3 regions of the Paenibacillus germinis genome follow, and region 2 is predicted to be linked to each of the others. Evidence: riboswitches for the same ligand, from Rfam matches in the RefSeq annotation. Region 2 holds a riboswitch; each other region holds the start of a gene.
What was found. Region 2 has a riboswitch for cyclic di-AMP ahead of kimA (potassium transporter KimA). Riboswitches for the same ligand answer to the same signal wherever they lie in the genome.

Region 1: linked by a shared signal. The riboswitch ahead of GC102_RS09740 (CAP domain-containing protein) and the one ahead of kimA (potassium transporter KimA) in region 2 are both predicted to bind cyclic di-AMP.
Region 3: linked by a shared signal. The riboswitch ahead of GC102_RS17770 (resuscitation-promoting factor) and the one ahead of kimA (potassium transporter KimA) in region 2 are both predicted to bind cyclic di-AMP.

What each region holds. Positions count from the first base shown of each region.
Region 1 covers NZ_WHOC01000047.1:24,760-26,963, forward strand. Annotated here, with positions in the region: gene GC102_RS09735 (phosphotransferase family protein) at 1-567, opposite strand, end outside; gene GC102_RS09740 (CAP domain-containing protein) at 794-1,444, opposite strand; cyclic di-AMP (ydaO/yuaA leader) riboswitch at 1,450-1,582, opposite strand; gene GC102_RS09745 (DinB family protein) at 1,705-2,175, opposite strand.
Region 2 covers NZ_WHOC01000138.1:42,776-44,979, forward strand. Annotated here, with positions in the region: gene GC102_RS25645 (ABC transporter substrate-binding protein) at 1-524, opposite strand, end outside; cyclic di-AMP (ydaO/yuaA leader) riboswitch at 858-1,008, shown strand; gene kimA (potassium transporter KimA) at 1,106-2,204, shown strand, end outside.
Region 3 covers NZ_WHOC01000088.1:54,104-56,307, forward strand. Annotated here, with positions in the region: gene GC102_RS17770 (resuscitation-promoting factor) at 1-892, opposite strand, end outside; cyclic di-AMP (ydaO/yuaA leader) riboswitch at 1,186-1,371, opposite strand; gene GC102_RS17775 (ABC transporter ATP-binding protein) at 1,654-2,204, shown strand, end outside.

The DNA.
Region 1 (2,204 bases), on a different contig from region 2:
AGTGAAGTCTCCATGAATTAGTGTGCTTTTCAATGGTTGGGGCTTGTTGTTCTTCAATTGTTCTAATAACTCTGCAGTTCCATCTACCGAGAAATGTTTAAGATTATATTCCGCATGTACTAACATGTCATCCAACCAAATCGTATCTCTAATTAATTCCTTGGGGCATGGAGTTGAGTGAATTTGTGACAAGGTTAAACCAAAATTGAATATCATTTCATGCTTCTTATCCGTATTTTTCTCTTTATTTAATACATGTCTTAAAGTTTCCCCCTCAAAAAATTGCAGCAATGCCCAAGACTGATTCTCACTTTTTTGTTGCACAATCTGATAAACAGAGGGAATAGGTAACTTCGTGTTATGTAGACTATATAGCACATCAATTTCTTTAGATAACCAGGAACAATATTGTTCACCTTTTGCTCTTTTTATAACAAAACAACCTCGTGAACTTTCAATTATTGCTACATCAGATGTATGACCCTGTCTTGGAAATCTGATTTCTTTAATGGCACCTAAATAATCATTTATTTCATTGGGTATTTCGTCTAAATTGATTGGATACATTAATGACACCTCAACCCTTCCCCAAATTTCACTTAGAACATTCATTCGCTTCATTCTATTACAAATTACTTAATATGGAAATATAATTGAAAATGAGGGCACATTTCTATTTACTGTAGTTAGTTATATATGCTCATAACCGAGAGGTGAATTCAAAAAACGAAAAAACCAGCAACAAATAGTTGCTGGTTTTACTTAAAATATTCTGCTGACAAATGTTGCTACGTTAGTTGCTAATGAATTCCTGTACCCATTCGCCGTTGTAAAAAGCAACACCGATTTGGGTGAAGTTAGGACTTAGAATGTTTTGACGATGACCCGTGCTGTTCATCCAAGCTTTCATGACAGCTTCAGGCGTTTGTTGACCTTTTGCAATGTTTTCACCTGCGTAGGAATAGCGAATGCCGTATGTGCTCATCATATCAAAAGGCGACCCATAAGTCGGCGAGGTATGATCGAAATAACCATTGTTGTACATATCCTTCGCTTTGTCCAAAGCCATGGTGGTAAGTGCGCTATTGCTGGTTAATGGACGCAGTCCAGCCTTTGATCGTTCTTGGTTAACTAAGTTAACGACTTGGCTAGCAAAAGTTGTTTGGGATGGCGCAGTCGTAACTGGCGTTTTAGTACCTGCATTTGTACTCGTACTGCCAGGAATGTTGAGGCTCATACCAGACCAAATCACGTTCGGGTTGGCAACCTGAGGGTTTGCCTTAATAAGCGAAGATAGGCTTATGCCATACTTCTGGGATATTAACCACATTGTATCATTACCTGATACCGTATGGGTTGCTGGTGCGGCCATTGCCGCGCTCGAACCTACGAGGACGCTCAATCCTATTGCGCCGGTAACCACAAGCTTTTTGTAACGTTTCAAAATAAACCTCTCCTTTTTGCGGCCTGCGAGGTTAGCTGTCGGATTCGGATCAAAGAGTAATCACCCGGCCGCTGTCGCGGCTTCACCCCAAATAATGGGTCCCCCGTGCTTCACATGAAACTTCGGCCTTCTGAGTTATTTGATCCATATGGATCTCACAAATTGTAACATGTGAAATCATAGAGAACATGACTCAAAATTTTCCAACAATATTTTGCAAGCGGTATCAGCCGTTACTTTTAGACCAAAATATTAGCTCATTAATCCCAAATTCGTGGCCGATCGATTCCAGCCGTTCGCATATAATCCAACAGTTGCCCGGTGTGAACGGATTCGTGGTATGCGATCCTCATTAACATATCTCCTAAAGTTCGAACATACCCTACGTCACTTCGATTAATTTTAATATTTGACAAATCCTCAGGGGTGAACGATTTAACGGTATTCAAGAATTGTTCTCTGTACATTTGTGCGAATATCAGTTCATCCTCCACCGAAGAAAATTCCCGATTGTCAAAAGGAGAATCGTATGAAGACAAACTTCCACTGTTAAGAATTGCAAGATGATAATAATGCTCGCTGTCCAATATGTGCCGGATCATTTCTTTAATGCTTAAGGCTTGGGCATCAGGCCTCCAATCCAGCATAGTTAGAGGAATAACGCTCCACACTTTAATACTTCTACGTCGGACTTCTTCCAAGTTCAATATAACAAGATCTGTTCCGTTAATGATTAACACTCCTTTAAACTTCTCAATAA
Region 2 (2,204 bases):
GTTAATCCTTTTTCTTTGAACCAGTCTTGACGATAGTACAATACTTTCTGGTACAGCCCGTAGGGTATGTAATATGGCTTGTCGTCAATGTATTCAGCTGCCATTTTGGCACTATCGTTCAACGTCTTGTAATTCTCCCACTTCGTTGTAAACGGTTTCAGATCTTCAATAAATTTATTCGTTACAAATTGTTTTGCGGTATTATCGCGAACCTCGAGAACATCCAAACTTTCTTTCGCACCTAGCATAGCAGCGATCTTCGTATCCGCATTCTGAAGCGGCGGCGAGATTAACTCTACTTTAATGGTTGGATTTTGCTTCTCAAATTCGCCGAGCATGTTTTTAAGAAGTGTTGTTCTTTCAGGGCTGGTCAAACTCTCTATCATTTTTAGTGTAACGGTCTCTTTCTTGTCTCCGCCCGCGTTGCCCTTCTTCTCATCCGATGAGCAGCCTGCGAGTATCCCTCCTGCTAACATGACAATGGTTAACCCTGTGATAGACATCTTCTTTCCAATAACAGTCATACATGTGACCTCCCTTTAAATTTTTTTAGTTCGATATAACTGTATGTCTATATAGCTATATAGCTGTATAGCTATCATACAGCTAAATCTTAAAGTAGTTGTATTTTTCTGTCAAGCGTAAAAAAAGACGAATCCACCGGTGATGCTCGACCCGGGCGATTCGCCAAATGTTTAAAAAACCATGATGGAATCAGAGAATGGAAGTAAATCAACGAATCGTATGATTGTAAGCGAATTATTGAGTGAATGTAGAGGTTGGAGTTATATTTTTAAGTTTTTTCAATCCTTTACTATGCCGCAAGAAGAGAGTAGTATTCAACTCGTACGTTACAGTTGAATATTTCGCTTAATTTTCTTATTAGAAAAGCGGGGGAACCAAAAGTTTCATGGGGTGAGTAAAGGTGCTTAAGTGTGGCACCATTTAGGGCAGATTCTCGCGGCCCGAACCCGACAGCTAACCTCGTAAGCGACCGTGGGAAGGAGAACATGTGTATAAACACAAGGTCTATCCTTGTGTTTTTTTGCGTCCTAAAACGCAAGTTTACGTCAGATATTAGGTTTAATTGGAGGAACTATCACGAATGACAAGCGACTCATTAAAAAAAATTATGTTTGGAAAACCGCTTAAATCCAGCGAAATGGAATCCGAAAAATTGCCGGTTTGGAAGGGACTTCCAATCCTTTCCTCGGACGCCTTATCATCGGTTTCCTATGGGACTGAGCAGATTCTTTTGGAACTCGCGACTGTTGGGATTGCCGCTTTTGCGTTCTCTTTGCCCATTGCGATATCTATTATTGCTCTGATTATGCTGCTAGTTTTGAGCTATAGACAAGTGATTGAGGCCTACCCGCAAGGCGGCGGAGCTTATATGGTTTCCAAAGAAAACCTAGGTATGGTGTGGGGAAGGCTGACTGGGGTTTCGCTGCTTATAGACTATACACTTACCGTTGCCGTTTCGATCTCTGCCGGCGTGCAGGCAATTACGTCAGCTTTTCCATCGGCGGTACCGTATATTGTTCCGATTACTTTGGTTCTCGTGTGGATCATGGTTTGGCTAAATTTACGAGGAACTTCGGAATCAGGTACGATTTTCGCGATTCCAACGTACTTTTTTATTCTTTGTATTTTACTGCTAGTGGGCAAAGGCACATACGATATGCTGACGGGATCCATTAATACGCATCCCATAGCGTTTGCTCCGAGCTCAATGACGAGTTCATTAACGTTATTCGTCCTTTTAAAAGCATTTTCCTCCGGGTGTTCAGCGGTGACAGGGATCGAGGCCATCTCCGATGCCGTGCCGCATTTCCGCTCACCATCTGTGAAAAACGCGAAGCGTACGTTAGTATCCTTAGGGACACTTTTGGCTATCGTGTTTGGAGGAGTAACGCTGTTGGCTTTGGGTTATGGTATTGTACCTGATCATAATGGTCATACATCTGTATTATCGATGGTGACAGAGCAGGCATTTGGTCGTGGGGTGATGTACTACGCTACTCAAATTGGTACTATGCTCATTCTGGTTTTGGCTGCTAATACTAGCTTCAACGGCTTTCCAATCTTAGCATCCATTATGGCACAGGATAAAAACTTTCCGCGTATGTTCTCCTTCCGAGGAGACCGACTTTCGTTTCATTATGGTATTATCACACTTGGTGTGCTGGCCAGTATTCTTCTGA
Region 3 (2,204 bases), on a different contig from region 2:
CAAAACCAGGAGTTCCTTCGGATTTACCTGTAGATGCCACGTCTGCCGAATAAGCAGTTAACTTCACATTCTTCAGGATTTGTTTGTACCCAAATGTTACACCATTCTTCGAAACCTCATCCACACTAGGTGATGAAGCCGAGAGAACAACAACAGGATTTTTCGTGCCCACGGACACGACTTTATTAATACTTTCTGTTTGTACTTCTTCACCCACAACTGCTTCCGCTACTAAAACACCATCTTCGAAAGTCTTTTCTTTCTTCTTCAAGAGTACGCCCTCTTTACCTTCTTGGACGACTTGCTCTTTGCCTTTGAGCAGCGATGCGTCGCTTTTCTTTTCCGTATCGAACGCAATCGTCTCAGTTACTTCCTCCGTCTCTTTCTTCACACGAACGATTTTGATTTCATCGCCTGAGCTCAGAGCGGCTGTCGGTTCGGGAGTTAAACGATCGTGCTCCCCAAGTGCAATATGTAAACGTTGCAATGCACTTTCAACCGTTCTTGCAGTTGTGTAAACAGTGGTGGTCTTTCCATCAGCAGTCAATTGAATCGGTGAGGCATGTTCGATGACAATTTTGTCTCCACCCTTGATTGTTGTCGTTGGCGCAGTAGAAATTTCATCGTGTTCACCAATCTTTATGGCTTGTTCATCCAGTAGGCGTTGCAGGACCCATTGCTTCGTATGCACAACGGTTTCTTTTCCATTCACAACCACGGATACGCTCTTGGTAGCCGTACCGTACAACAACACCAAAAACATGAAAGTCATTGCGATTGAAATTATGGCTAGACTTAAAATCAAACGCAAGTTTTCATGCTTCCATCGCAATGCGAAGGACATGCTGGATGATCGTTTTACATGGGTCTCGCTAATAGAGATACTGCCCACTTCTTCGGTCCTCCTTCAAAGCCTCGCCGCCAGGTTACAGCATGATTAGATTTGACGCGACTAAGGTTTTTTAGTTTAACTTAACGTGTTCGCCATCAGCAGTACGGTACTATACCGCTGCCTTCTGGTCGTCCCACACCAGTTTGCCTATTCAACATTCATATGAATTCCGGGCAATTTTTAGTCGTCCGAAATGTGTATAGCCCTTTATGAAGACAAAAAGCCAGCAAGAAGAGGACTCTTCTCGCTGGCTTAGTTTGTATAGTAAAATACACAAATAGCACGCACGACAATCGTTACCTCTCTTACGCTTACGAGGTTAGCTGACGGATTCGGACGTGAGAGTCGCCCTACTAAGAGCATACAAAGTATACTCAAAGATTCACCCCTGTTACTCACTCTGTTCACTCAAGAAGCATGCTTCTTCAGCTTACAGTGGTTCCCCCGTTCCCATAAATGGAACTCAGCGAATGGAAAAATGGCAAATTGGTTATTAAGTTATTATGAAAAGTATATTACGCTGTTAATCTTAACCTGTAAAGGGATTGACACCTACTAAAAAGGGCTAAATCAACTAAAATTCGCTTAAACACACAATTAAATAGCCCTATTTCTACTTATATCTCATTTTTACGTACGTATACTAACTATTTTCAACTTTTCACCCCTAAACTAGGCTTAAATTACAAATTTGTTTATAATGATCGTATAGGAAAGTGATTCATAAATACCAATAATTTGCTAATCAGGGAGGCAATGAGATGGGCTCCATTCTACAAGTTGACTCTTTATATGGGGGATATTTACCAAAAAAACCTGTTCTTCATGACCTAACCTTTTCTATCCGTCAAGGTGAAATGATGGGTCTGATCGGACTTAATGGTGCAGGTAAAAGTACAACAATCAAAAACATTCTCGGCCTTCTCCAACCGCAAAAAGGATCGATTCGAATCAACGGACTAACTTTAGCTGAAAATCCTTTGTCCTATCGCGCAACCTACGCTTATGTACCCGAAAGTCCTGAGCTCTACGAAGAGCTTACGATCCGCGAACACCTCGAGCTCACCGCTATGGCCTACGGATTGTCGAAAGACGACTATTTGGCTCGATCTAGCTCTCTTTTGGAGCAGTTTCAAATGAAGGACAAGCTGAACAGCTTCGCCAGTCATTTATCCAAAGGGATGAAACAGAAAGTCATGATTATGAATGCATTCCTGATCGAACCCTCGTTATATATTATCGATGAACCCTTTCTCGGCCTCGACCCTTTAGCGATCCGTTCCTTACTCGAACTAATGGTCAAAATGAAACA